Regions from separate parts of the Pseudoflavonifractor sp. MCC625 genome, predicted to be linked through region 2. Evidence: predicted binding sites of a transcription regulator. Region 2 holds the regulator's gene; each other region holds the start of a gene.
The links. Region 2 encodes HrcA, which represses chaperone genes, less so after heat shock. Its sites were predicted from a motif close to TGTTAGCACTCNNNNNNNNNGAGTGCTAACA; they were not measured.
Positions count from the first base shown of each region.

Region 1 (9,981 bases), on a different contig from region 2:
AAGAGATAGTCCTGCTCCAGTTTGGGGTATAATGGATAGCTTCCCTGGTGCAGGATCCAGTCGATGACCACACCGCGAAAGTGGCGGAACAAAAAGTCGGCCACCCACTCTGCGGCAAGTCCTCCCGGGAGCTCGCCCGACTGCTTCGCCTCCACCAGGCACTCCCGCATGGCCCGGAAGGTAAAGCGGCTGGAGTCAATGGAGCGGCCGTCCGGCCGGTTCAGCCGCTGCTGATAGTAGCGTCCCACCAGCTCCCAGCCCATATTCTCCATAAAGGCGGCATACCCCGAGAGAATAAACCACAATCTCCGCCCAGGAGGCTCCTCCCGGTGTTCCTCCAGCAGTTCCTCCATATAGGTATCCAGCGGAGCAAAGCCCCGCAGCAGCATCTCTTCCTTGGACTTGAAATGGTGGTAAAAAGCCCCCGTGGTGATCCCCGCCTCCCGGCAGATATCCCGTACCGAGACCTTGTCAAACTGATTGCGGCGCAGGAGTTCCACCGCCGCGCGCAGGATGGCCTGCTCTGTCCGCTTGGCCTGTTCCCGGCGCCGCTGGCTATAATCCATAGATGGTCCCTCCTTTTTTCTTGACACCGGCCCGCAAGCACCGTATAATACTCACATAACAACGTTATGTGAGTATTATAGAGTAGGATGATGAACTTGTCAATGAACGACGTCTGTTTCGACCGCAATCCTCAGAAGATCGCCCTGCTTACCGACTCCTGCGCCGATCTGAGCGCGGAGCAGCGGGCAGGAACCCCTATCTTTGTCCTTCCCCTGAAGATCCGCTGCCGGGACGGGGAATTTTCCGACGGCGTGGACATCTTTGCCTCCGATATCTATGCACGCCAGGCCGCCGGTGAACTGCCTCAGACCTCCCTTCCCGACGGGGGCTCGGTCAAGGATACCCTGGACCACATTGCCGCGCTGGGCTATGAGAAGGTCATCGCCATCCACCTCTCCTCCGGTCTCTCGGGCACCTACAATATGGTGCGCCTCCAGGGTCTCGCCCGGGAGGATCTGGAGGTGGCCGTCTTTGATTCCCTCAGCGGCAGCCTGGGAATTGGGATTACACTGCTCCAGGTATGGGAGGACATCCAGGCCGGGATGCCCTGGGACAAGCTGGTGGAACAGCGTGTGCCCGCTCTGATCCGGAACACCTACCCCTATTTTTCCGTGGACACCCTGGAGTATCTCCAGAAGGGTGGGCGCATCGGAAAGATCACCGCTCTGGCCGGGACCATGCTCAACATCAAGCCTCTGGTGGGATTTGCCGCGGACGGCCAGCTCTCCAGTGTAGCCAAGGTCCGGGGACGCAAGGCCGTCCAGGGAAAGCTCTTGGAGCTTCTCTCCGCCCGGGTGGCCGAACAGGGACAGGGCCGGCGCTATAATCTGGCGGTGGCCAATGGCGGCGCACCGGAGGAGATGGCGCAGCTGCGGCAGACCATTGCCGCTGCTCTGCCGGAACATCTGCACTTCTGGCAGGGGGAGATGGACGCCACACTCAGCGTCTATATTGGCTCCGGCGTGTTGGGGGCCTGTATTCAGTTTTTGGATGAAGAATAAGTTCTAGCGTGTGGGCGGGGTCTGAAGCAGATCCCGCCCACACGCTGCTTTTTTATGAAATTGTAAAGACCTTTGCCGAAAAAACTGTTATAATGGTATCCATCAAACGGCGAAGGAGAGAGTGGATATGGCACAGCAGCGGGGCGGAAAACGGTTGGCTTCCCGGGAAAAACAGCGGGTGCGGAGGGGAAATCCGTTCGTTCTGCCCTCCATCCTGGGTGTGATCGTGCTGGTGCTGCTCGGGATCAAGCTGGCTCTGCCCCAGTTTCTGTCCTCCGCTCCCACCCCGCCCGACTGGGTCACCCAGGAGCTTTTGGAGGTCAATCCCTTTTCCCGTCCCGGCACCAAGCTGGAGGAGGTCACTGGTATCGTCGTCCACTATGTGGGCAATCCCGGCACGACGGCCGAGCAGAACCGGAGCTTTTTTGCGGGACTTGCCCAGCAGGAGCCCGCAGCCGAAGGGGAACCGGATTCCAATACTTATGCCAGTAGTCACTTTCTGATCGGGCTGGACGGCGAGATCATCCAGTGCATCCCCCTGGATGAGTGGTCTTACTGCACCAGCCAGCGCAACAAGGACACCATCTCCATCGAGTGCTGCCACCCGGATGAGGAAGGCGCCTTTACAGAGGCCACCTATCAGTCCCTCCTGAAGCTGGTCCACTGGCTTCAGGAAGAATTTCACCTGAGCACCGATCAGGTTATCCGTCACTATGACGTGACGGGCAAGGAATGTCCCCGCTACTATGTGGAGCACCCGGAGCAGTGGGAACAGTTCAAGGCCGATCTGGACCAGATGCAGGACTGAGTCCCCTGCGAAAATGGGGCGTTACTCGACCACGACCATAAAAAATATCCACCGGACCAGCTGGTCCGGTGGATATTTTTTTGATTTGGTCACTCAATGGCAATGCGGTTGGGGTTATCCACCGTCTGCTCTTCCACCTTGGGAACGGACAGCTTCAAAATACCGTCCTCGTACTTGGCGTGGACCTCTTCCGGCTTCACGTCACCCACATAGAAGCTCCGGGAGCAGGCGCCGCTGTAACGCTCCTGGCGGATATAGCGTCCCTCCTCATCCTTCTGCTCCTTGTTGAGGCCCTTGGACGCGCTGACGGTCAGATAACCGTCCCGCAGCTCCAGATTGACCTCATCCTTTTGGAAACCGGGCAGATCGATATCCACCTCATAGCTGTGATCCAGCTCCCGGACATCGGTCTTCATCAGGTTCTTGGCGTGCTTGCCGTAGAGCGGATCATGTCCGCCAAAGAAATTCTTGTGGATCGAATCACCAAAGAAATCATCAAACAGATTTTCACCAAACAGACTGGGCAACATATGTCATTCCTCCATTTCACAGCTCATATCTGTGCCCGCCGGGGAGATCTTTTCTCTCCCTCCTTGGTACATGTCTATCATAGTCCCAAGTTTTAGCACTGTCAATATGAGAGTGCTAATGTTTACAAAGCGTTCATGATATATAGCAAGAAAAGACATATTTCCAGCTCATTCTATGCCGTCTTGTACTCTATTATCAGAAAAGAAGTACAATATGGAATCAATTTCTATCCAAGAGCCAGATAAAAAACCGCCCGCGCTCTTTCGAGCGCGGGCGGTCTTCTGGCGGGGACAGGTAAGAATCGAACTCACCAAGGCGGGAACGCCGCCCTCTACGGTTTTGAAGACCGCGGGGCTCACCAGATACCCTTCTATCCCCATGTTACTGCACGGCTTTATTGATAAAACCGATATACAGTAACTCTTATTATAACAGTATCGAATGCTTTCGTCAACTATTTGAGCGTATTTTCCCGAAAAATATCCTATACTTTTTTCAAAAGTACCCGTACATCGCCATTTTTCCGGGTCACGCCCTCGCTGTCCCAGAACTCCAGCAGCGCCAGCGCATACTTACGGGAGATGCCCAGGGCATCCCGGAACTCGGCCAGGAGCAGCTCCGGCTTCTGGGCAAAGAGGTCATAGAGTCCCTGAAGGGCCTTCTCATAAAAATCCTTCCGCAGCACGATCTGTGCGTTGAGGGCCACCAGCTCCCCGTCGTAGAAGAGGCGCTGGACCACCTGGCGGGCGCCGTCCTGCTTCTTTCCAAAGGAGGCAAGCACATCGTCCAGATTCTCCGGAGCCAGGGCGGCCTTGCCGTACAGGTCCAGGATCTGGTCCCGCAGTCCGGTGTAGAAGGAATTCCACACCACCTGGAAGTCAGGCAGGGCAATGGTGGGACCCTCGATCCGCAGGCCGCGGTGCTCGGCATAGTAGTCGATGAGCGCATCGATGGCGGTGGGAGAGGCGGTGGGCAGGAGCTTTCCGCGGAACTCTCCTCGGTTCATGCCGGGCTGGAGCGGCTGGGCCTTGTGATAGGCGCTCAGGAGCTTGACTGCCTTTTCCCACAGGGCCTCGATGGTATCGTGGTCCACATAGCGGCCACCCAGCTCCACCACACGGCCCTCTTCCATGAGTTGGGCCAGGGACTCGCTCAGTTCGGCCTCGGTGAGACCGGCCGCCTTGGCCAGGTCGTGCTTCTTGGGCATGGCGGACCCGGCCTGACGGAGGGCCTCCATCACCTGCTTCTCGGAGGAACCCGAGGCGCGGGCAGCCAGTCCCTCCAGCACGGCGGGATCGTTGCGCTTGTGCCGGCCGGGATCGGCGTTCAGGATCACGCCGCCGCCCACCGTCACCATGGGAGAGAAGAAGCGCACCACATAGTGGTCGCCATTCTTCACCGCCACATCTTCCTGGAAGCGGAGCTGGGCAAAGCCGGTCTCGCCGGGCTCCAGGGTATCCTTTCCCAGCACCACACACTTACACACCAGCTCCCGGCTGCCGTGGTGGAAGTGGAGCTGGGAGTCGTTTTTGATGGCATAGGGCGCGTCCTTGAGCATGGTGAGCTGCACGTCCATCTGGCGGGAGAGGACCATGGAGCCAGGCTTGGCCACGGTGTCGCCCCGCTTGATATCCGCCTTGTCGATGCCCGAGAGGTTGACCGCCACGCGCATGCCGGCGCTGGCCCGGTCCTCTGCCTTGTCGTGGTTCTGAAGGCCGCGAATGCGGGCCTTTTTCTCACTGGGGTAGATGCAGACCTCCTCCCCCAGCTGCATGGAGCCCTCCAGCAGGGTACCGGTGACCACCGTGCCGAAGCCGTCCACCGAGAACACCCGGTCCACGGGCAGGCGGAAGGGCCGGTCCTGGTTGCGCTGTTCCGCTCCCTCCACCAGCTTGACAATGAGCTCTTTCAGCTCCTCAATGCCCTGGCCGGTGTAGGAGGACACCGCCAGGATGGGGGCGTCCTGGAGGAAGGTGCCCTGGACGGTCTCCCGGGCCTCCTCCTCGATGGCCTCCAGCCACTCCTCATCCACCATGTCGGCCTTGGTGACCACGATGATGCCGTTCTGCACCCCCAGCAGGGAGAGGATGCCCAGGTGCTCGCGGGTCTGGGGCATAAAGCCCTCGTCGGCCGCAATGACCATCAGGACCACATCCATGCCCGCGGCGCCCACCAGCATGTTGCGGATGAACTTCTCATGTCCGGGCACGTCGATGATGCTGGCGGTCTGGCCGTTGGGCAGCGTGAGCTGGGCAAAGCCGATCTCAATGGTGATACCCCGCTTCTGTTCCTCTTTCAGCCGGTCGGTGTCCACGCCGGTCAGGGCCCGGGTCAGACAGGTCTTGCCGTGGTCCACATGGCCGGCGGTGCCGATGATGATATGCTTCATAGCCGTGGCGCTCCTTTAGTTCAAGATCGTGTCCAGAGCCCGGATGATCTCCGCCCAGTCGGCGTCGGTCAGGGTGCGGACATCCAGCAGATACTGATTGCGGCTTACCCGTCCCACAATGGGAGTCTCCCAGGCCCGAAGGGCCTCCTCCAGCGCGGAGACCGTGAGGGAGACCGGCGAGAGCTCCACCACCCAGGTAGGCAGGGGCACGCCGGGCAGGCTTCCGCCCCCCACCTCGCCGTTATCCGGCGCGGCGGAGAAGACACATTTTCCCGCAAAGCGGGCAGAGAGCTCCTCCACCCGGGCGCGTGCCTTGGGCTCCAGGGTCTCCGGCCGCGCCCCCAGCATGGCCAGTGTGGGAATGCTCCGGCCGGCCAGCGCATGATCCCGGTAGGTGCGCAGGGTGGCCTCTAGTGCCGCCAGCGTCAGCTTGTCGATGCGCACCACCCGGGCAAACTGATCCTTCTTCATGGCCTGGATATAGGGGGCCCGGCCAATGGCGATGCCCGCCTGGGGTCCGCCCAGCAGCTTGTCGCCGGAGAAGCAGATCACATCGGCACCGGCGCGCACGCTCTCCTCCACCGTGGGGCCCTCGGGGACGCCCAGAGCAGGGTCGTCATAGAGGGCGCCGCTGCCCAGATCGTGGAAGACGGGCACGCCCTTCTCCCGGCCCAGGGTGACCAGATCGGCAATGGAGACCTCCTCGGTAAAGCCAATGAGCTTGAAGTTGCTGGTGTGGACCTTCAGGAGGATCTCAGCCCCCTGCTCTTCAATGGCGCGGCGGTAATCGGAGAGATGGGTCTTGTTGGTGGTACCCACCTCCACCAGCTGTGCCCCGCTGCGGGCCATGATCTCCGGCACCCGGAAGGAACCGCCGATCTCCACCAGCTCCCCCCGGGAGATCGCCACTTTTTTCCCAGCCGCCAAGGCCGAGAGCATGAGGAATACCGCCGCGGCGTTGTTGTTGACCGCCAGGGCGGCCTCCGACCCGGTCAGAGAGCAAATAAGCGGCTCAATGTGGGAAAAGCGGCTGCCGCGGCGCCCGGAATCGATATCATATTCCAGGTTGGAATACCCCCGGGCCGCCTCATAGACCGCCCGGGCCGCCTCCTCGCCCAGAGGGGCGCGGCCCAGGTTTGTATGCAGCACCACGCCGGTACCGTTGATGACGGCGCGCAGGTGGGGACGGCAGGACGCCCGGGCCCGGGCCGTAGTCTGGGCAGCCAGGGTGTCCAGGTCGGGCAGGACCTCCACCGTTCCATCCAGGATCCCGCGGCGCAGCTCCTCCAGGGCGGTTCTGGCCGCCTCTTTCAGTGCATAGTAAGGCAGCTCCTCCTGGGCGGACGCAATGGCCGGATGGGCCAGAAGCACGTCCATTTTGGGGAGCTGCTGCAACAGCTGTCGATTCATCGAGGGGAAAACCTCCAGTCACAGATGTGCGGACAGACGTCCGGAAATTCAGTAGCATTATTATACATGATTCCAGGTAGAGAGACAAGGACAACCAGGGATAAAAAGATGCCGCACCCACTCCCCAAGGGCGCAGGCGCAGCGGCATGTCATATATCGCGGCTCTTCTCCTCCAGCGGAGCTCCACAGTGGGGGCAAAATGACATGTTCCCGGCGGAGAGAAGGCCCAGAAAACGACGGCAAAAGGGACAACGCAGCTTACACAGTGCGAGCACAATACTGGAAAGCACCACGATACCTCCAGCCGCCATCCAGAGTATCCCCAGGCGAAAACAGCCCACCCCAAACAAAAGGGCCCCTACCAGGAACAGCAGCGCAGACACAAGGTCCCAGGTTTTCAGCTTCCATGCCTCCATGGACTTCCCTCTTTCCTATGCGTGATTCTGAGATAAAATACCTCTTCTCCGGCAGAGAAGCCAGCAATCAGAGGTAAAAAACAAGCAAAGATCCGGTAAAACGAAAGCCGATGGGACAAAACATCCCATCGGCTTCTATTTAAAAAGAGACTGCGCTTAGCGAACTGCCGCCGCGCAGGATTGCTTTCTGAGATCCATCTCGATCATGCGGATCACATAGAGAGAGTCGGTGATGACCTTGAGGGGCTGGGAAAAATCCAGGGCAAACAGTCCGATGAAGGACCGGGCATCCACCTTGATGGTCTCCTCCTGATTGGAGAGATAGACTTCTTTATCCGCCATGCTGGCAATGCGCTGAAGCGCAGAGATCTCAGAAATGGAGTTAAATTTCTTTTCGATGACCATACGTCATACCTCCTTTTCGCCTACGAGTATATCACGGCGTATTTTTGCACGCAATGGCATACTTATATAAAAACGAAGCCCTTTTATAGGCCATATACAAGCATTTTTTCATATTACAGTCTCTATACTCTGCTAGTTAATTTATAAATCCCCCATTGCAATCCACAGAGTCACGGCTCTTTCCTTCTCCCAATGAAATTAGTCAGGATATAAAAACTCCGCGCCGCAATGCGGCGCGGAGTTCACATGCCATTTTTGTGCTGCACTCGGTCCGATCACCAGTGCTCCAGCTGCTCCTGAAGCCACTGAGAGTCTGTGACGATCTCCACCGGCTGGGAAAAATCCAGCGCGTAGATCCCCATGGGAGATTTTGCATTCAGGGCGATTTCTCCGTCAAGAGAACGGATGGTGACCGCCTCAGATACGGAAAGCGCCAGTTCACGAAGTCGCTGGATCTCCTCCCGGGAGGAGAAAGTCATGGTTATAACCATCGGTCATGCCCCCTGTCAGTAATACCGTTGCTCTTCTTTTATTATACTACATAGTACATACTTTGAAAAGAGACGAGCTCTCTTCATCCAACGGTTTTGTTGTCCTTACAGCGGCATGATTTTGTGCATTTACGCCAGAGGCTCTCTTACTTCATCAGGGAGCAGACCAGCTCGGTGTAACGGGTGGTATCCTCAATGGGGAGACCGGCAATGAGCAGGGCCTGATGGTAGAGGAGCTCTGCATAGACCTTGGCCTTCTCCTGGTCGCTCTCCATGGCCTCCCGAAGGGCGGCAAAGGCCCCCGAATCGGGATTGAGCTCCAGCACCCGCTGAGCCTTCATGTTGTCGGCGTGGTCCGGGTCCACCCGGCGGAAGTACTTCTCCATCTCCAGCGTGACCGGACCGTCGGCCGTCATGCACACCGCGCCGGTCTTGAGGATCTTGGAGATGCGGGCCTCCTTGATCTTGTCGCCCAGGGTCTCCTTCACGAAGTCCAGTACGTCCTTGTTTTCCTCCGCCTTCTTCTCGGCCTGGGCCTTCTCCTCCTCGCTCTCCGGGAGGGCATCGCTGTCGCTGACCGACTTGAAGGCCTTGCCGTCCAGCTCGCCCAGCAGGTTCATGACGAACTCGTCGGGCTCGTCGGTGAGGTAGAGGATCTCATAGCCCTTGTCCCGGATGCGCTCGGTCTGGGGCAGCTGGGCGATCTTCTCCACGCTCTCGCCGGCGGCGAAGTAGATAAACTTCTGATCCTCCGCCATGCGGGACTGGTACTCGGCCAGGGTGACCATCTTGCCCTCCTTGGAGGACCAGAAGAGGAGCAGGTCCTTCAGCAGCTCCTTATGGGCGCCGTAGTCGGCCAGGATGCCGTACTTGATCTGCATGCCGAAGGCCTTCCAGAACTGCTCGTACTTCTCCCGCTCGTCCTTCTGGAGCTTGAGGAGCTCAGCCTTGATCTTCTTCTCCAGATTGCCCGCGATCACCTTGAGCTGCCGGGTATGCTGGAGCATCTCGCGGGAGATGTTCAGGGAGAAGTCCTGAGAGTCCACCACGCCCTTGACAAAGCGGAAGTGGTCGGGCAGCAGGTCGGCGCACTGATCCATGATGAGCACGCCCGAGGAGTAGAGCTGCAGGCCCTTCTGATAATCCCGGGAGTAGAAATCAAAGGGAGCATGGGCCGGGATATAGAGCATGGCCTTATATTCCACCGCGCCCTCGGCGGAGACATGGACCACCCGCAGGGGATCCTCCCAGTCGCCGTACTTCTCCTTATAGAACTGGTTGTACTCCTCCTCCTTGACCTCGCTCTTGGGCCGCTGCCACAGGGGGACCATGGAGTTGAGGGTCTGCCACTCGTCATAGTCCTCCCACTCGGGCTTATAGTCCTCACCGGCGTCCTCCGGACGGGGCTTCTGGCGTGATTTGTGCATGAGCATGACGATGGGGTAGTGGATATAGTCCGAATACTTCTTCACCAGGTCGCTGAGGCGGTACTGCTCCAGATATTCGTCGTAGTGGTCGTCCTCCGTGTTGGCTTTGATGTGGAGTACGATGTCGGTGCCCACCGTATCCTTCTCGCAGGGCTCCATGGTGTAGCCGTCCTTGCCGTCGGAGGTCCAGCGCCAGGCCTCCTCGCTGCCGTAGGCACGGGAGGTCACCGTCACCTCATCGGCCACCATAAAGGCGGAGTAGAAGCCCACGCCGAACTGACCGATGATGTCCACATCACTCTTGCCCTTGCCCTCGTCCTTGGCGGCCATGTCCTGCTTGAACTGGAGGGAGCCGCTCTTGGCAATGGTGCCCAGATTCTGCTCCAGCTCCTCCTTGGTCATGCCGATGCCGTTGTCCGAGATGGTGAGGGTCCGCTTGATCTGATCCGGAGTCAGGGTGATCTTGAAGTCGGAGCGGTTCAGACCCACCTGGTCGTCGGTGAGGGCCTTGTAGGCCAGCTTGTCCACCGCATCGC
Region 1 is NZ_WQOJ01000011.1:78,625-88,605, forward strand. Features, by position in the region: gene GPK94_RS04520 (TetR/AcrR family transcriptional regulator) at 1-566, opposite strand, end outside; gene GPK94_RS04525 (DegV family protein) at 669-1,568, shown strand; gene GPK94_RS04530 (peptidoglycan recognition family protein) at 1,696-2,376, shown strand; gene GPK94_RS04535 (Hsp20/alpha crystallin family protein) at 2,466-2,906, opposite strand; tRNA gene GPK94_RS04540 (tRNA-Sec) at 3,190-3,285, opposite strand; gene selB (selenocysteine-specific translation elongation factor) at 3,392-5,296, opposite strand; gene selA (L-seryl-tRNA(Sec) selenium transferase) at 5,312-6,706, opposite strand; gene GPK94_RS04555 (hypothetical protein) at 7,279-7,527, opposite strand; gene GPK94_RS04560 (hypothetical protein) at 7,803-8,018, opposite strand; gene htpG (molecular chaperone HtpG) at 8,165-9,981, opposite strand, start outside.
Region 1: the regulator HrcA is predicted to act here: its motif matches at 2,997-3,027, upstream of GPK94_RS04535 (Hsp20/alpha crystallin family protein).

Region 2 (9,981 bases):
TCCCTCAACGGAGCGGAGCTGGAGCTCTCCGAGCAGGAACTGCCTCAGCTCCAGGAGGGCAAGCTCATGCTCCCCGTCCGCGCAGTGGCTGAAGAGCTGGGCTGCACCGTCTCCTGGGACGCCCAGTCCCCGGACCAGGTGACCGTCAGCCAGGACGGACAGACCCTCTACACCCTCGCCCTGGACGGTGAGGAGGCCTATGCCGCCTCCGGCGTCTCCTTTGCCCCGGTGGAGCAGATTCTGGGCGTGCACAACCTGTACTTTGTCCCCTGAGTTCCAAATATAGGTAAGCTGTAAAAAATGGGAATGAGGCATTGTCCTCATTCCCATTTTGTTGTAAAATAGCGTTAACATAATCAAGGAGGCCCTTTTTGATGAATCGACGCCGCTGCGCCCGTATCCTGTCGGGTATGTTTCTCGCTTCCCTGCTGGCGCTCCCCGCACAAGCTCTCACCCTGGAGCAGGCCCGCACCCTGCTCACAGACGCCTATATTGACCCCGTACCCCAGGAGGTATTGGACCAGACCTCCATCTCCGCCATGCTGGAACAGCTGGGGGACCCCTATACCCAGTATTTTACGGCAGAAGAATACCAGGCCTTTCTCTCCTCCATGGAGGATGCCAGTCTGGTGGGGATCGGCGTGGTCTCCATCGCCGGCACCGACGGAATGACCATCACCTCCGTGCTGGAGGGCTCTCCCGCCCAGGCTGCCGGGCTGCGGGAGGGTGACCGGATCGTGGCGGTGGACGGCCGCTCCACTCTGGGCGTGGATGCCGCACAGGTGTCCTCCTGGATCCAGGGAGAGGCCGGCACTCAGGTCACGGTCACCTACCAGCGCGGAGAGGAGAAGCACACGGTCACCCTGACGCGGGCCGCCATCACGATCCCCACCACCACCTCCCGCCTGGTGGAGGGACGTGTGGGCTATCTGGAGTGCACCACCTTTGGTACAGACACCTATCCCCACATCCAGGAGGGGATCTCCGCCTACCAGGATGAGGCCAGGGTCTGGGTCATGGACCTGCGGGGCAACGGGGGCGGATTGACCTCGGCGGCCTCCCAGGCGGTCAGCGCCTTTACCGACGCGCAGAATACGGGCTATCTGCGGGATGGCTCCGGCTCCTACGGTGCATTCTCTTCCTCCCTGTCCCCCCTCACCGACAAAGCGGTCATCGTCCTCTCCGACGGATATACCGCCAGTTCCTCTGAGCTCTTCTCGGCCTGCATCCGGGACCTGAATGCCGGGATCGTGGTGGGTGGCCGCACCTTTGGAAAGGGTGTGGCACAGACCCTCTTTGACCAGAGCGTCTATCCCGACTACTTCCCGGACGGGGACGCCATGAAGATCACCACCAACCGCTACTTCTCCCCTGCCGGAGCCACCACCGACACCGTCGGGATCATCCCCCACCTGCTGGTAGACCCCGACCTGGCCGACGAGGTGGCCATCCTCCTCTCCGCCGCCCCGCCCGACGGCGACACCGCCGGATATTACCGGCTGGATCTGGGCTGGCGCTGGTACATCGACGGGGAACAGGCCTCCAGTCCGGCCTACCGGGACGCCTTTGCGCAGCTGCTCTCGGCCATCCCCCCCACAGTGGACCTGTGGCAGGGGACCGGCGGCTCCAACGGCTGGACCTGTGTCTCCCCGGAAGAGGCCGCTCAGACCTATGGCCTGACCTACCTGGACCGCTCCTTCTCCGACACGTCGGCCAGCCCCTATGCCGAGTCCATCGACCTGCTGGCCTCTTATCAGATCCTCTCCGGCACCGGGGACGGGACCTTCCATCCGGAGGACTCTCTGACCCGGGCAGAGCTTGCCACCATGCTGGCCGCGGCCCTCAACTGCAATATGCCCTCCAGCCCCGCCGTCTTTTCCGACGTGTCCATGGACAGCTGGTATGGTCCCTCGGTCTATGCTCTGGAGCAGCTGGGCCTTCTCTCCGGCGACGGAAAGGGGAAGTTCCACCCCGATGACCCGGTGACCCATGAGCAGCTCTTCTCCATTCTCGCCCGCCTGGCCGAGGATCTCAGCCTCAATTTCTACGAGGCCTCCAAGGGCATACCGGAGGACACCATGGACAGCGCCGCCCTCCGCACCTACGCCCCCTGGGCCCGGGAGAGCGTGTGGCTCCTGACCAACGGACATCAGAATCTCTTTGGACAGCCCCTCTCTCTCCTGTGGGACAGCCCCGAACAGATCGCTCCTCAGGACGCCGCCACCCGGGAGGAGACGGCCTCCCTGCTCTGCCAGGTACTCATCTATACCGGCGTGCTCCCGGTGTGATCCCCACGGGCACGCAGAACCGATTTTGATGCAGAAAGCCCCGGAACCAGATGGTTCCGGGGCTTTGCAGTGTTCCAAGTTGGAATTACGCCTTCTCAAAGACGTCCTTGCCCAGACCGCAGACCGGGCAAACCCAGTCCTCGGGCAGAGCCTCAAAGGGGGTGCCGGGAGCGATGCCGTTGTCGGGATCGCCCACCGCGGGGTCATACTCATAGCCGCAGGGGCCGCAGACATACTTATCCATGGTTTCTAATCTCCTTTTTTATGGTTTATTTCAACAGGGCCGCCACGGAGCGGGCATAGTCCTTCATCGCGTCCAGATCGGACTGTGTCGGCGTGAAGAGCACACGGAAGGCCTCCGCCGGGGTGGCAAACTTGAGCTGTCCCAGGCGGGTCTGAAGCATACCGGGTGCCTCGCCGCTCCAGCCGTAGGCGCCAAAAGCGCCGGCCGCGCGGCCCTTGGTGTTGATGGCGTCGATGGAGCCCAGCACATCCCATACCGCCTTGGGCGCGTCCCGGTTGATGGTGGCAGAACCCACCAGAACCACATCGGCCTCGTTGGCGATGGCGGCGCAGGCGTCCAGACTCTCCATGGTGACATCGTGCTGTACGGTGCGGATGCCCATCTCCTCCAGCGCCTCGGCAGCGGCCTGGGCCAGCGCCCGGGTGCATCCATAGGCGGAAGCGTAGATGATGGCAGCCGTCTTCCCCTCCTTGGGGACCGGCGTGCTCCACTGGCGGTAGAGCGCCTTGCACTCCTCCAGCGTCTCGGTCAGCACGGGGCCGTGGCTGGTGCAGGCCATCTCCGCCTCGGCGGGCAGCTTGCTGAGACCAGCCTGGACATAGGAGGCAAAGGGTCCGAAGATGCACTGATAATAGAAGTGACGCTCCCCGGCATAGGCCGCCTTGTCATGGATCTTGCTGTCCAGCATGGTGGGCTCACAGAAATGGGCGCCCAGAAAATCACAGGTAAATACCACCTTGTCCGCCGGGTCCCAGGTAAACATGGAATCGGCCCAGTGGAGCATGGGGGCCGGAATGAATTCCAGCGTCTTTCCGCCCAGATCCAGGGTGTCCCCCGCCTTGACCACCTGCACCGGGAAGGTGCGGTTGGTGATGTCCTCCAGATGCTTCTTTCCAGCCGCGGTGCAGAAGATCTTCAGGTCGGGGCAGCGCTCCAGCAGCTTGGACACGCTGCCAGAGTGGTCCGGCTCGTTGTGATTCATAATGAGGTAGTCCACCCGCTCCAGCGGGATCACCTGTTCAATGTTCTCCACATATTCCTCAAAATAGTCGGTATGTACCGTTTCAATGAGGACATTTTTCTCTCCGGTCAGGAGATAGGCATTGTAAGAAGTCCCGTACTTGGACTCCATCACAATATCAAAGACGCGCAGCGATGGATTCAGCACACCCACCGACCAGACGCCCTCTTTCAACGCAATGGCGCTCATTTTCATACCTTCTTTCTAGGTTATCGACTTCAGTATAGGACCCTTTTTATATACTGTCAAGTCTGATCCCTTGCTTGGGCCTGCCAGACTATTGATTCTTCTCCATTCCTTTCCCTGTCACAATACACAAAAGCGCCTCTCCGACCCCGGTTTTCATCTGCTAACCACTTCTCTTTTCTCTTAAGGAATCTGCAAAATGCTCCTTCCTTGACTTTCCGCACAGCGGGCGATACAATATTTTCATTCTGTGTCATGTGATTTTTTGCGATCCAACAAGGGGGAAATAAGGTTCTATGTTCGTCTATCTGGACCACGCCGCTACCACTCCCGTCTGCGCGGAGGCCACGCAGGCCGCTCTGGAGGAGATGACCGCCGCATTCGGCAATCCTTCCGCACGCCACGCCTTCGGCCAGCAGGCCGCCCAGCGGCTGGAGGAACGCCGGGCCGTTGTGGCTGAGGCCCTGGGCTGCACGCCGGAGGAGGTCTTTTTCACCTCCTGCGGCACCGAGGGGGACAACTGGGCCATCCAGGCCGCGGTGGAGCATGGGCGGCGGCGGGGCCGTCATATCATTACCACTGCCATTGAGCACTCCGCTGTGCTGGAGCCCATCAAGGCCCTGGAGGGCAAGGGCTGGTCGGTGACCCGTCTCAAGCCCAACCGGCAGGGCCGGATCTCGCCGGAGGACCTGCGCGCCGCCCTGCGGGAGGACACGGTGCTGGTCTCCATGATGCTGGTCAACAACGAGCTGGGCACCCTTCAGCCGGTGGCGGAATGTGCCCGCATCGTCAAGGCGTATGCGCCGGAGATCCTCTTCCACACCGACGCGGTGCAGGGTTTTCTGAAAGTTCCCTTTACCGTGAAGGAGCTGGGTGTGGACCTGCTCACCGTGAGCGGCCACAAGATCCGCGCTCCCAAGGGCATCGGCGTCCAATATATCCGGAGCGGGCTCAAGCTCTCTCCCCTGCTGCGGGGCGGCGGACAGGAGCGCGGACTGCGCCCCGGTACCGAGCCCACCGCCCAGATCGCGGCCCTTTCGGCCGCCTGCCGGCTCTGGATGGACCACGGGGCGGAATACCGCGCCCATATGGAGTCCCTCAAGGCCTATGCGCTGGAGCAGCTCCCGGCCCGTGTGGAGGGGCTGGAGATCGTCACACCCGGGGACGCCCCCCATATCTGTTCCGTCTCTCTGCCCGGCTATCCCAGTGAGATGCTGGTGCGGGCGCTGAGCGACCAGGGGATCTGTGTCTCCTCCGGGTCCGCCTGTCACAAGGGAAAGCCCAGCCATGTCTTTGCCGCCCTGGGCCTGCCCAAGCGCACCGCCATGGGGGTGCTGCGCATCTCCTTCGGTCCCACCAGCACCCGGGACGAGGTGGACGCCCTGGCCGACGCCCTCTCTGCCATCCGGTCCAGCCGTGTGGGGGCCTGATCGCGTGTCTGTTTCTCTTCCATATTTTACACTTCATCAGAAAGGCGCCGGCGGAGCGAGGTATCGCCGGCTTGGTCACATCATATGTTCTCTTATCTGAATCGGGGGCGGGCTTTCTACCAGAATCTGCTCTTTCTGGCCTTGCCTATCCTGTTCCAGAATCTCATCACCACATCCCTGGGCATGATCGACACCTTCATGGTGGGCAGCCTCGGCGAGGCTCCCCTGGCCGCCGTGGCCCAGGCCAATATCCTGGTCTTCATCATTCAGCTGATCATCTTCGGGCTGCAAAGCGGCTCCTCCGTACTCATCAGCCAGTACTGGGGCAAGGGCGATACCGACGCCATCAACCGGGTCATGGGCGTGGGCTTCTATCTGGCCGGCGCCATCTCCGCCCTCTTCGCCGCCTCCCTCTTTTTCTTCCCCTATCAGATCATCGGCCTGCTCACCGACAACCAGGAGCTCATTCCCCTGGCCGTGGGCTATGCCCGCATCGTGGGCTTCTCCTATCTGTTCAACAGCATCACCGGCGTCTATACCGGCGCCCACCGCAGCATGGAGAATCCCAAGCTGGGCCTGTGCATCTACGCCGCCTCCATGTGCACCAACACCTTCCTGAACTGGGTGCTCATCTTCGGCAACCTGGGGGCGCCCCGGCTGGAGGTGGAGGGCGCCGCCATCGCCACCCTCACCTCCCGCATTGTGGAATTCGTCATCATGGTGGTCTATGCCAAGTGCAACCGCCGCTTCCGCCTCAAGCCCGCCGTGCTCTTCCGCCCGGACCGGGCGCTGGTGCAGAAGTTTTTCCGCTATGCCACCCCCGTGGTGGTCAATGAGATGCTGTGGGGTCTGGGCACCTCCATGTATAAGGTCATCATGGGACATATGGAGGGGAGCACCCAGATCCTGGCCGCCCGGGCCATCTCGGGCAACATCGAGGATATCTGCATCGTGGCCGTGCTGGCCATTGCCAACACCACCGCCATCATCATCGGCCGGGAGATCGGCGCGGGCCGCCGCTCCACGGTCTATGAGCTGGCCGCCGCGCTGGACACCATCTCCTTCCTCTGCGGCGCCGTGATCGGCACCCTCCTGGTGATCTCGGCCCACACCTGGCTGCCGGTGGTGGTCTATCCCCTCTTCCACCTCACCCCGGTCTCGTCGGAGATCGCTACCATCATCCTCACCTTCATCGGCTGCCTGATGCCCCTGCGCTCCTTTGATACCACCAACACTGTGGGCGTCCTCCGGGGCGGCGGAGACATCCGGGTGGCCGCCATCATCGACGTGTCTGCCATGTGGCTGGTGGCCATTCCTCTGGCCGCCTTCTTCGCCCTGGTACTCCGCTGGAACATTGTCTGGGTCTATGTGGCCGTGACGGTGGAGCAGCTGGTCAAGTCCACGCTGGGCATTCTCCGCTTCCGGTCCCACGCCTGGATCAACGACATCACCCGCGCCGGCGCCTGAGCGCCGCCCTCTTCCCCGGAAAGGAGCATCTATATGCTGCGGCTCACCGTTCTCATCGAAAATTCCGCGCCCGACCACCTGATTGCCGAGCACGGCCTCTCCCTGCACCTGGACTACGAGGGCCACTCCTATCTTCTGGACAGCGGCACCTCCGGCCTGTTTGTGCGCAACGCGGACCGGCTGGGCATCGACCTGAGCCGGGTGGAGCGGGCTGCCCTCTCCCACGGCCACGACGATCACGCCGGCGGGTTCTCCGCCTTCTTCCGGCGCAACCAACAGGCCCCGGTACTGGCCCGCCCCGCCGCGGTCCAGGCCTATCAGGAGGACACCGCCGATCCTTCCTGCCGCCCGGCCGGTGTGGACCCGGACCTCTTTACCAAATGGGCCGGGCGCTTTGATCTGGCCGACGGCCCCCGGCTTCTGGCCCCCGGGCTCCACCTGATCCCCGACGCGGTCTCCCACGAGCAGTCCCTGGTGGCCGAGACCGCCCACGGGCTGGTGGTGATGAACTCCTGCTGCCACGCCGGAGCCGCCCACATCGTCCACGAGGTGCGCGCCCTCTTTCCCACCCAGAAAGTCCACGCCATTGTGGGGGGATTCCACCTGGTGGGCAAGACCGGGATGGGCTCCCTGGGCGTAGAGCCTGAACAGGTGCGCCTCCTCTCCCGCCGGCTGGCCGAGGAGCTGGAGGTGGAGCAGATCTGTACCGGTCACTGCACCGGCCATCCGGCCTTTGATCTGATGGCCCAACAGGAACCCGGATGCCTCATACCGCTCCATACCGGGACCTGTCTCTCCTTTTAAAAGAGCCCAGTTTTTTTAGCAGACTCTCCCGCCTTATGCAAGTCATAAGGCGGGATTTTCGTTCACATTTAATTTACATCCCCCCTATTGACAATTGCTGGTGAGGGTGGTACATTATCTTTAGCACTCAGGTACAAAGAGTGCTAAACCAATCCGCCGCAAAGGAAGTGATGCGCATGGATCTGAGCGAACGAAAAAAGCGGATTCTCCGTGCCATCATTGAAAGCTATATCTCCACCGCCGAGCCGGTGGGCTCCAAGGCCATTGCCGACTCCCTGGACCGTTCGGTCTCTTCGGCCACCATCCGCAATGAGATGGCTGATCTGGAGTCCATGGGCCTGCTGGAAAAGCCCCACACCTCGGCCGGACGGATCCCCTCTCCCCAGGGGTACCGGTTCTACGTCAATGAGCTGATGGAAGAGCACCAGCTCTCCGTGCAGGAGACTGAGCGCATCAACCGCGCCCTGCGTCTCAAAATGCAGGAGCTGGACCGCGTCATTTCCGAGGCCGGACGGGTGGTCTCCCGTCTCACCAATTATCCCGCTTTTGCCCTCTCATCCGGGTTTGAGCGGGTGACCATCCGGCGCTTTGACCTGTTGATGGTGGAGCGAAACGCCTTCCTTATTGTGGTCATGACCGACAACAATCTGGTGCGCAACAAGCTGGTGCAGCTGCCCTCCGATCTGACCGAGGCGCAGCTCCAGATGCTCAACACCCTGCTCAACACCACCTTTACCAATCTGACTCTGGAGGAGATCACGCCCGAACTCATGCGGGTGGCACAGCATGCCGCCGGTGATGCCTATGGCCTGATCAGCTTGGTGGTCTCCTTCGCCATGGAGGTGCTGGAGGGTCTGGAGCACCGTCGGGTCCACACCGCGGGTCTGGCCCATCTGCTGGAGCTTCCGGAGTATCAGAATCTGGAACGGGCCCAGCCCCTGATGAGCTATCTCTCCGAGGACCAGGACGCCGCCCGCTTCCCCATTCCCAAGGATGGCCCCATGAAGATCCTCATCGGTCCGGAAAATGTGGCCGACGCGCTGAAGGATACCAGCGTGGTCATGGCCAGCTACGACATTGGGGACGGCATGCGGGGCATCATCGGAGTCGTGGGCCCCACACGGATGGATTACGCAAAGATCACCGCCCGCCTGTCCTATTTTGCGGAGGGTCTCACCCGGCTGTTTGGCCAGGGAGAACTTCCCACCGGGGACGGACGCAACGATGAAACATAATAGGAGGGAACCTCTTTGAGTAAGAAAGAGAACGAGCAGGCCGTGGAACAGGCCGAGCAGATGGAGCCGGAGACCGTGACCGAAGAGGTCACGGAGGGCGCCGCCCCTGAGACGGACACCCCCGATCCTCTGCTCTCGGAGCTGGAGGCGCTCAAGGATACCCTGGCCCAGAAGGAGGATCAGTACCTCCGCCTGGCCGCCGAGTATGACAACTACCGCCGGCGCTCCCAGAAGGAAAAAACCGACGCCTACCAGAGCGCCAAGTCGGACGCCGTGCTGGCTTTTCTCCCGGTGTATGACAACCTGGAGCGGGCCCTCAAGCAGGAGACCGCCGACGAGGCCTATAAAAAGGGCGTGGAGATGACCATGAATGGTCTCAAGGAGGTCCTCTCCAAGCTGGGCGTCGAGGAGATCCCCGCGCTGGGCCAGACCTTTGACCCCAACCTTCACAATGCCGTGATGCATGTGGAGGACGAAAACGCCGGAGAAAATACCGTCGTGGAGGTCTTTCAGGCCGGCTTCCAGTCCGGTGACAAGGTCATCCGGTTTGCCATGGTAAAGGTGGCAAACTAAGAAGAAGCGCGGAGGGCCCGGAGCGTGACAACAGGCCCACATCCCATTTTCACTTTGTTTAAAATAAATTTCGATATATTGGAGGAAACACATTATGTCCAAGATCATTGGTATTGACTTAGGTACGACGAACAGCTGCGTAGCGGTTATGGAGGGCGGCGAGGCCGTCGTCATCCCCAACGCGGAAGGTAACCGCACCACCCCCTCTGTGGTGGCCTTCTCCAAGGACGGCGAGCGCATGGTAGGCCAGGTGGCCAAGCGCCAGGCCATCACCAACCCCGACCGCACCGTTATCTCCATCAAGCGCGAGATGGGCAGCGATTATAAGGTGAACATCGACGGCAAGGCCTACACTCCCCAGGAGATCAGCGCCATGATCCTTCAGAAGCTGAAGGCGGACGCCGAGGCCTATCTGGGCCAGCCTGTTACCGAGGCCGTCATCACCGTCCCCGCCTACTTCACCGACGCTCAGCGCCAGGCCACCAAGGACGCCGGCAAGATCGCCGGTCTGGATGTCAAGCGCATCATCAACGAGCCCACCGCCGCCGCTGTGGCCTACGGTGTGGATAAGGAGCAGGCCCAGAAGGTCATGGTCTACGACCTGGGCGGCGGCACCTTCGATGTGTCCATCCTGGACATCGACGACGGCGTCATCGAGGTTCTGGCCACTGCCGGTAACAACCGCCTGGGCGGCGACGACTTCGATAAGTGCGTCATGGACTGGATGGCCGCC
Region 2 is NZ_WQOJ01000014.1:84,350-94,330, forward strand. Features, by position in the region: gene GPK94_RS05105 (stalk domain-containing protein) at 1-273, shown strand, start outside; gene GPK94_RS05110 (S41 family peptidase) at 375-2,288, shown strand; gene rd (rubredoxin) at 2,374-2,532, opposite strand; gene GPK94_RS05120 (FprA family A-type flavoprotein) at 2,558-3,742, opposite strand; gene GPK94_RS05125 (cysteine desulfurase family protein) at 4,036-5,169, shown strand; gene GPK94_RS05130 (MATE family efflux transporter) at 5,254-6,636, shown strand; gene GPK94_RS05135 (MBL fold metallo-hydrolase) at 6,670-7,440, shown strand; gene hrcA (heat-inducible transcriptional repressor HrcA) at 7,617-8,675, shown strand; gene grpE (nucleotide exchange factor GrpE) at 8,691-9,248, shown strand; gene dnaK (molecular chaperone DnaK) at 9,343-9,981, shown strand, end outside.

Region 3 (9,981 bases), on a different contig from region 2:
AACTCCTCCGGCGGAGTGTCGTTGGAGGAGAACATGATCTCCTCTCCCCCAAAGCCGCAGCGCTCCGACATCATCAGCTCGGTCAGAGAGGAGCAATCCACACCGCACCCCTCCTCCCGCAGGAGCTTGAGAATGGCGGGCGTCGGCGTGGCCTTGACGGCAAAATACTCCCGGAATCCGGGATTCCAGGAAAAAGCCGCCTTCAGCCGGCGGGCATTTTCCCGGATGCCCCGCTCATCATAGAGATGAAAGGGCGTGGGATACTGCGCGGCAATGTTCTGGAGCTGCTCCTGGGTGACAAAGGGCTTCTTCATTGTGGACTCACCTGATTTCTTTGGAATAAAAAATTCTGTCGCTTTATCTTACTAAATCGACAGGCCTGTGTCAATGGAGTCCGCCTGTTTCAGCATTTTTTCTTTTCATCCTTCCCTCGTCAAGCATCGCCGAAGAACCTCTCCACGACTCTGGGCCGCTTGCATCCCGGAGCCCGGCGCGCTATAATGAGGGACATGTCTGTTATCTTGATTGGAGTGTCTGCTTATGAAGATCTCTACCCGCTCCCGCTTTACCACCCATAAAATCGTGCTGATCGGCCTCATGTCCGCCCTGGTGCTCATCTTCTCCGGCTTCCGCATCCTGATCCCCATCTCGGTGGACAACGCCGCCATCCAGCTGGGCAACATCATGTGCGTCCTCTCCGGCCTGCTGCTGGGCCCCGTGGGCGGCCTCTCCTGTGCCATCGGTTCCGCCCTCTACGACCTGACCAACCCGATGTACGCCCCCGAGGCCTGGATCACCTTTATCAACAAATTTTTCATCGGCTTTTTCACCGGTCTGATCGCCCATTGGCATGGGCGCAAAAGCCTCTCCTTCCGCTGGAACCTGTCCGGCGCCATTGTGGGCTCCCTGGTCTATGTGGTCCTCTATTTCTGCAAGAGCTGGCTCATGGGCGCCTTTGTGTTCAGCCTCTCCCCCGGCTCGCCCATGCTGATCTTCCTGGCCACCAAGTGCCTGACCTCTACCATCAACGCCATTCTGGCCGTGGCGGTAGCCGTCCCCCTGTGGGAGATGATCCGCCCTCCGCTTCTTCGCGCCGGCGTGATGATGCCCTGAACGTGCAGCAGCCCGGAGCGTCTTTGAAAGACGCTCCGGGCTGTTTGATTTACACTACACGCCGCTCCCCGCCATGGGTGCACTCCAGGAGCACCTGGGGGAAGCCCCGCACAAAGAGGATCGTGGTCACAGTGGCCGCCACCAGATCGGCAATGGGCTCCGAGAAGAAGGTGGCCTCCGCCCCGAAGAAATAGGGCAGCAGCAGGAGGCCCGCCAAAAAGACGCTCTTGCGGAACAGGGAGCAGAACAGCGCCCGCCGCACCCGGCCCAGGGCCGTGGTCTCGTCCACCAGCGGATACTGTACCGCCAGAGGGATGATCATACAGGTGAACATCTTGATGTAGCGCACCGACCGGGCGGCGATCTCTCCGTCTGAGGTAAAGAGGCGCACAAAGAGCGGAGAGACCGTATAGGTGACCACCATCATCACACCACAGAAGATCAGGCACAGGATCACGATGGTCTGAATAGCCTTTTTGATCCGCTCGGGGGCACCCGCCCCGAAGTTGAAGCTGACCACCGGCTGGGTCCCCAGGGTCATTCCGCCCATGGGCATGGTGATGAGGAGCAGATAGCTCTGCACAATGGTGGCGCAGGTCACCAGCGTATCGCCTAGCCCCGGCCCGCCATAGCGCTGGAGCACCGTGTTGAGGATGATGAGCAGCACACTGTCGGTGGCGATGATCAGGAAGGGGGACAGTCCAAAGACCAGCACCCGCCGCATGATGGCCCCGTCAAAGCCGCCCCACCCCAGGCGCACCGGCATGCGCTTACGCAGCAGAGCCCCCAGCACAAAGGCACAGGAGGCCATCTGGGAGATCACGGTGGCCAGTGCCGCACCGGCCACATCCATTTTCAGGCCAAAGATAAAGATGGGGTCCAGAATGATGTTGAGCACCGCGCCCAGCATAACAGTGGCCATGCCCAGCCCGGAAAATCCCTGGCAGATCAGGAAGTTGTTCATGCCGTTGGCCATCAGGGCAAAAAAGGTTCCCGCCGTATAGATGGTCATATAGGTGTTGGCATAGGGGAAGGTGATCTCACTGGCGCCAAACCACATGAGCAGATGGTCCTTGGCCAGTAGGAAGCTCACCGTCAGCACTAGGGACAGAACCAGCAGCATGAGAAAGCAGTTGTTCAGGATGCGCCGGGCCTCTTCTTTCCGGCCCTCTCCCATGCGCATGGCCATGATGGGGCTACCTCCCAGTCCTACCAGACTGGCAAACGAACTGAGCAGGGTCACGATGGGTCCGCATACACCCACCCCTGCCAGTGCCAGTCCCCCGATGTCGGGGATATTTCCGATATACATCCGGTCCACGATGCTGTAAAGCACGTTGACCAGCTGGGCCAGCATCGTGGGAATGGCCAGGCGAAGCACCAGCTTCCCTACCGGGTCACGTCCCAAGTCGTTGGTCCGTCTCATACTCTCCTTCTCCTTTCTCTAAATGTGGTACATATGGGGAATAGTATAGTCTTTTTTCCGGAGAGCGTAAAGAGTCAAACCCAACGCAAATACCACAAAAAAGTCTTGACGTTTGGGATTCCATCTGGTATCTTGGACAGCGTCAAGTCAATCCTCGCTCCAGCGCATCACCGGATGTCTGGAGACCGAGTGCCTGTACATATCCCGTAGGTCTTTGAAGGGATATGCCGCAGGCGCTTTTTTTGTGTCCGGGATACTCCCTCCCGGTCCGATTTCTCTGAACAAAGGATGTGCCGCCATGAGACAATCTGCTCTGTACCGAGAATTCACCACCTATGTGACCCTCAATATTCTGGGTTCCCTGGGCCTCTCATGTTATATTCTGGCCGACACCTTTTTTGTGGCCAGCCGTCTGGGGGCCGATGGACTCACCGCCCTCAATCTGGCCATCTCTGTCTTCGGGCTTCTCAACGGTCTGGGCATGATGCTGGGGATCGGCGGCGGCGCGCGCTACTCCATCTTTCAGGCCCAGGGCATGGAGCGTGAGGCCAACCGCACCTTTACCATCGCCTTTCTGACCGGCGCGGGTCTTGGACTGTTCTTTGCCCTGTGCGGACTGTTCTTTGCCCGCCCGCTGGCCGCGCTGCTGGGGGCCGAGGGACATATCCTGCCCATGTGCGCCACCTATCTGCGCACCGCGCTCTCCTTTGCGCCCTTCTTCATCCTCAACCAGGTCATGACCGCCTTTGTCCGCAACGACGGCAACCCCAAGCTGGCCATGGCGGCCATGCTCACCGGCAGCCTGACCAACATCGTGCTGGACTATGTGTTCCTCTATCCCCTGGATATGGGGATCTTCGGTGCGGCCTTTGCCACCGGCGTGGCCCCGGTGGTGGGTCTGCTCCTCTCCTCCCTCCACATTCTCACCGGGCGCAGCCGCTTCCGCCTGGTCCGTGAGCCCATGCGCCCCCGCCATCTTTTCTCCCTCTCCGCGCTGGGTGGTGCGGCTTTCCTCAACGAGTGCTCCACCAGTGTGGTGCTCGTGGTCTTTAACCTCCTGATCCTCCACCTGGCCGGAAACCTGGGGGTGGCCGCATACAGCATCGTGGCCAATCTGGCCTTCGTCATGTTGGGTATCTTCAACGGTATCTCCAACGGAACCCAGCCCCTGGTCAGCCAGGCCTGCGGTCGGGGGGACCTGCCCCGGCAGCGCACCCTCTACCGCATGGCCCTGATCCTGGCCACCGTGTTCGGCGTGGGAATCACCGCGCTGGGTCTCTTTGCCGCCCCGCCCCTGGTGGCCCTCTTCAACTCCGCCGGAGACCCAGCCCTCCAGTCCCTGGCCGAGGGCGGGATGCACCTGTACTTCCTCGGATTCCTCTTTGTGGGCTTCAACCTTATCACCGCATCCTATCTGGGCGCCACGGAGCGGCCCCTCCCCTCCTCCCTTCTCTCCTTTTTCCGGGGCTTTGTGGGGATCGTGGTGCTGGCCCTCTGCTTCGGCCTGCTCTTCGGACTGACCGGCGTATGGCTGGCCTTCCCCGCCGCCGAGCTGCTGACCGCCCTGGCCGGTGCGGCCGTCCAGCGCCGGGAATTCCTTCGAATCCAGAATTAGCACTCTTAATGCCAGAGTGCTAAGTTTACAATTTAGACATAATTTGTTGTATATTTGTTCATAAACTCGCTCTATACTAGAGGCAACAAAACGAGGTGAGAAGGCAAACCGGTGTTCTCCGGACCTCCTCACAGCGGCTCAGACCAGAGAGAAAACCGCTGAAATAGCAGTCCTTTTCTTTCATTGCTAATCTCTGTTCTCCGCCGTAAATCTGAAAGGAGACCTTCATTATGTTTGGTATGCTTCCGTTTGAGCGCACAAATGACAACTTTTTCGACACCTTTGATAATTTCCAGCGCAAATTCTTCGGGGAGAGCGGCGCCAATATGCCCGCCTTCCGCACCGACATTCGGGACGCCGGCGAGCACTTTATTTTAGAATGCGAGCTGCCCGGCTTCCGCAAAGAGGACATCCGACTGGATCTGAAGGATGGCATCCTCACCATCGCCGCCCAGCGCAGTGAGAGTGAGGAGGACAAGGCGCAGAAGGGCCAGTACATCCGGCGGGAGCGCCGCTACGGCACCTTCTCCCGCAGCTTTGACGTGACCGGCATCGACGAGAGCGGCATCACCGCCGCCTATAAGGACGGCATCCTGGAGCTCCGGCTCCCCAAGGCCCGCCCCGTTGTGCCCGAGGCCAAGCGCATCGCCATCGACTAAACCTCGCAGACGGGGAGCCGGTCAGTCCACACTGGCCGGCTCCTCTTTGATTGTCACCCACAGCGCTCACTCTCTCCCCTATCTCATATAAACCTTTCCATTTTCTTTCCGAAAGGATGTGAACTGCGTTATGAACGCTCAGAAATATACCCAGAAATCCCTGGAGGCCATCCAGAACGCCCAGGCTATCTGCACCGAATACGCCAATCAGCAGATCGAGCAGCCCCATATCCTGCTCGCCCTTCTGCTGGCCGAAAACGGTCTGATCCCCCAGCTGCTCACCCACATGGGCCTGACTGTCCCCTCCCTCACCGCCGCGGTCAAGGCCGAGGTGGAAAAGCTGCCCCGTGTCACCGGCTCCGGCCGGGAGCAGGGCAAGGTCTATGTGGCCCAGGACGTGGACCAGGCTCTCAATAGCGCCGAGTCCATCGCCGCCTCCATGAAAGATGAATATGTCTCGGTGGAGCATCTGCTCCTGGCGCTGGCGGAGCACCCCAACGCCGCTCTGAAGGAGCTTTTCCGCATTTACAACGTGACCAAGGAGGGGATCCTGCAGGCCCTCTCGGCCGTCCGCGGCAACCAGCGCGTCACCTCGGACAACCCGGAGGAGACCTACGACGCCCTGAAGAAATACGGCTCCGACCTGGTGGAGCGGGCCCGGCAGAACAAGCTGGACCCGGTCATCGGCCGGGATGACGAGATCCGCAACGTGATCCGCATCCTCTCCCGCAAGAGCAAGAACAACCCCGTCCTCATCGGCGAGCCCGGCGTAGGCAAAACTGCCATCGCCGAGGGGCTGGCCCAGCGGATCGTAAAGGGCGATGTGCCCACCTCTCTGAAGGATAAGACCATCTTCGCTCTGGACATGGGCTCCCTCATTGCCGGCGCCAAGTACCGCGGCGAGTTTGAGGAGCGGCTCAAGGCCGTCCTCAACGAGGTCAAGAAGAGCGAGGGGCGCATCATCCTCTTCATCGATGAGCTCCACACCATCGTGGGCGCCGGCAAGACCGAGGGCGCCATGGACGCAGGCAACCTGCTCAAGCCCCTGCTGGCCCGGGGTGAGCTCCACTGCATCGGCGCCACCACCCTCAACGAGTACCGCCAGTATATCGAGAAGGACGCCGCTCTGGAGCGCCGCTTCCAGCCCGTGCTGGTCAACGAGCCCACGGTGGAGGACACCATCGCCATCCTCCGCGGCCTGAAGGAGCGCTACGAGGTCTTCCACGGCGTGAAGATCCAGGACGGCGCCATCATCGCCGCCGCCACCCTCTCCAACCGCTATATCACCGACCGCTTCCTCCCCGACAAGGCCATCGACCTCATCGACGAGGCCTGCGCCATGATCCGCACCGAGATCGACTCTATGCCCACCGAGCTGGATGTGATCCAGCGCAAGATCATCCAGCACGAGATCGAGGAGGCCGCCCTCAAGAAGGAGGATGACGCTCTCTCCCGGGAACATCTGGAGGAGATCCAGAAGGAACTGGCCGAGATGCGGGACGAGTTCAATGCGAAAAAGGCCCAGTGGGAGAACGAAAAGAACGCCATCGGCAAGGTCCAGCAGCTCCGGGCCGAGCTGGAGGAGGCCAACGCCCAGCTGGAGAAGGCCCAGCGGGAGTATGATCTGGAGAAGGCCGCTCAGCTCCAGTACGGCCGCATCCCCGAGCTCCGCCGTGCCCTCGAGGCCGAGGAGGCCGTGGCCCAGCAGGGCCGGGAGGCCTCCCTTCTGCGGGACAAGGTCACAGAGGAAGAGATCGCCCGCATCATCGAGCGCTGGACCGGTATCCCGGTCAGCAAGCTCATGGAGGGCGAGCGGGAGAAGCTCCTCCACCTGGAGGACATCCTCCACCAGCGGGTGGTGGGACAGGACGAGGCCGTGCGTCTGGTCTCCGAGTCCATCCTGAGAAGCCGGGCCGGCATCGCCGATCCCAACCGTCCCATTGGCTCCTTTCTCTTCCTGGGTCCCACTGGCGTGGGTAAAACCGAGCTGGCCAAGACCCTGGCCGAGGCCCTCTTTGACAGCGAGAAGAACATGGTGCGCATCGACATGAGCGAGTATATGGAGAAGTTCTCGGTCTCCCGCCTCATCGGTGCCCCTCCGGGATATGTCGGCTATGAGGAAGGCGGTCAGCTCACCGAGGCGGTGCGGCGTAAGCCCTACTCCGTCATCCTCTTCGATGAGGTGGAGAAGGCCCACCCCGACGTCTTCAACGTCCTGCTCCAGGTCCTGGACGACGGCCGTATTACGGACAGCCAGGGCCGCACCGTGGATTTCAAAAATACCATCATCATCCTCACCTCGAACCTGGGCTCCCAGTACCTGCTGGACGGCATCGGCTCCGACGGCGAGATCAATGAGACCGCCAAAGAGCAGGTCAACGAGCTGCTCAAGCGCTCCTTCCGGCCGGAGTTCCTCAACCGTCTGGACGAGATCGTGTTCTATAAGCCCCTCACCAAGGACAACATCACCCACATCATCGACCTGATGGTCCACGAGCTCAACGACCGTCTGCACGAGAAGCAGCTCTCCTGCACCCTCACCGACGCGGCCAAGCAGTTCATCATTGACGCCGCCTACGATCCCATCTACGGCGCCCGTCCCCTGCGTCGCTATCTCCAGCATACGGTGGAGACCCTCATCAGCCGCAAGATCATCGCCGACCAGGTCCTGCCCGGCGACACCCTCACGGTGGATGTCCGGGACGGCGCGCTGGAAGTGGACAGCAAAACCGTCCTCACTGGCGAGATCGTATCCTAATATTTTCCTATTTGAAGCAAATACCCTCTCCTGGGAGACCGCCCTGTGCGGTCTCCCGTTTTTTTTGCACTTGTCCACATTGTCCACCGTGTTTTCCACATGATATAGTATTGTAAATTTTTGCAATCTCAAAATACGGTATTTTTCACTTTGTTTTTACTTTTTTTACCATTTCAAGACAGAAATCCGTGCACCGCGGAACTCAGCAGATCCTCCACAAACACTATCCAGTCAGGATATTGTATTGACCACAGAAAACATCGGAGACTGTATCACATTCAGCGGCGAATATACCCATTCTTATAGCATCGAGTGCGACCGTAATACCAACCGTTTAACAGGAAGCTGTGATTTTACCGTCGTCTCTGTGAGCGGCACATACATTTCAGATTAACAACCTGATGCAAGCTGGTAATTGCACCTGTGAAAGTCAAAAAAGTGTGAAGAGAGGAAACGTTGCACATCGAGTTGCACACTTCGGCGTCGCAAGTGTAAAAAGAGAGGGAACCGGTTTCCCGATTCCCTCTCAAAATGTGCTTGATTATCCGGTTTGGATTAGCCGAAGTAACGCTTCAGCAGGCCCTCGAAAGCCTTGCCGTGACGGGCCTCGTCGCGAGCCATCTCGTGCACGGTGTCGTGGATGGCGTCCAGGTTGTGCTGCTTGGCCAGCTTAGCCAGGTCGGTCTTGCCCTGGGTAGCGCCGTTCTCGGCGTCCACACGCATCTCCAGGTTCTTCTTGGTGGAAGCGGTCACGACCTCGCCCAGCAGCTCAGCAAACTTAGCGGCGTGCTCGGCCTCCTCATAGGCGGCCTTCTCCCAGTACAGGCCGATCTCGGGGTAACCCTCGCGATGAGCCACGCGGGCCATAGCCAGGTACATACCGACCTCGGTGCACTCGCCCTGGAAGTTCTCACGCAGGCCCTGCATGATCTCCTCGGGAGCGCCCTGAGCCACGCCCACCACGTGCTCGGAAGCCCAGCTCTTCTCGCCGGCCTGCTCAACGAACTTCTCCTTGGGGGCCTTGCAGATGGGGCAGATGTCGGGAGCGGACTCACCCTCGTGGACGTAACCGCAGACAGAGCAAACAAACTTCTTCATAAAATGTTCCTCCTAAATAAAATTCTATTTCTCCAAAACAGTTGTGGTTTATAATCAGTAATGATTATCATTTACAGTTATTAAGATACCACGCAATTGTCCATTCGTCAAGTGTTTTTTTCTTTTTTGCCAAAATATTTTTTATGCCCGTCTGTCCTTTGGCAGCCCGTCTCTTTACATCCTTCTTTTTCCTATGATAAAATGAATCATCTTCGCGGACAGAAAGCAGGTAAGCGCATGAAACAATGTATGGACTCCGCCAATTTACACCGCAGGCTGAAAAAAATCATAGGTCAGCTCCAGGCCATTGATAAAATGGTGGACGAGGATGTCCCCTGTGAGGATGTCCTGGTCCAGATCAATGCCGCCAAAAGTGCTCTGCACAAAGTCGGGCAGGTTGTATTGGAGGGACATCTGAACCACTGTGTGCGTGACGGCATCGAACATGGAGATGCCGATAAGACCATTGCGGAATTTGCCAAAGCCATCGAGCATTTCTCCCGTATGAGCTGATGCTCCCTTCTATTATACCCATTTTCAAGAGAGACTGCCAGTCCAAACGGACTGGCTCTCTTCTTTTTTCTTGACTACCCATACCCCTATGGGTATAATAAGGGCATCTCGGGTCATTTCTTTTCAGAAAGGACGATTTTATATGCGTTCCTCTCCCCTTTCGATCCTCTTGGATGAGAGCAAGCGTGCCCTTCTCTTTCTCCTCCTGTCCGGCGCTGCTCTGTTGGTCAGCTTTCTGTTTCCCGGCGCACTCCCCATCGATCCCGCCTGGCTTTCCATCCTTCTGTGCGGCATTCCCATCCTCAAAGAGGCCGCCGAGGGGCTCTTTACCCGCTTTGACATTAAAGCTGACCTGCTGGTCTCCCTGGCTCTGATCGCCTCCGTCCTGATCGGCGAGATCTTTGCCGCAGGAGAAGTGGCCTTTATCATGCAGATCGGCTCTCTTTTGGAGGAGCGCACCGTAGCCAAAGCCCGGGCCGGAATCGAGAAGCTGGTCCATCTCACCCCCCGCACCGCCCGCCGAATTCTGGACGGTTCCGAGGAGATCCTCCCTGCGGAGGAGGTGCGCATCGGTGACCACCTCCGGGTCCTGCCCGGGGAAACTATCCCCGTAGACGGCACCATTCTCTCCGGTGTGTCGGCGGTCAATCAGGCGGTCATGACCGGAGAATCGCTCCCGGTAGACAAGGGACCGGGCGATCCGGTCTCCAGCGGCACCGTCAATCAATTCGGCTCTTTTGACATGGTTGCCACCCGGGTGGGCGAGGACAGCTCCATCCAGCGTATGGTCCGCCTGGTC
Region 3 is NZ_WQOJ01000032.1:212,872-222,852, forward strand. Features, by position in the region: gene GPK94_RS11730 (diaminopimelate decarboxylase) at 1-314, opposite strand, end outside; gene GPK94_RS11735 (ECF transporter S component) at 541-1,113, shown strand; gene GPK94_RS11740 (MATE family efflux transporter) at 1,163-2,539, opposite strand; gene GPK94_RS11745 (MATE family efflux transporter) at 2,838-4,154, shown strand; gene GPK94_RS11750 (Hsp20/alpha crystallin family protein) at 4,385-4,813, shown strand; gene clpB (ATP-dependent chaperone ClpB) at 4,944-7,571, shown strand; gene GPK94_RS11760 (NADH peroxidase) at 8,127-8,669, opposite strand; gene GPK94_RS11765 (metal-sensing transcriptional repressor) at 8,907-9,182, shown strand; gene GPK94_RS11770 (cation-translocating P-type ATPase) at 9,325-9,981, shown strand, end outside.
Region 3: the regulator HrcA is predicted to act here: its motif matches at 4,316-4,346, upstream of GPK94_RS11750 (Hsp20/alpha crystallin family protein).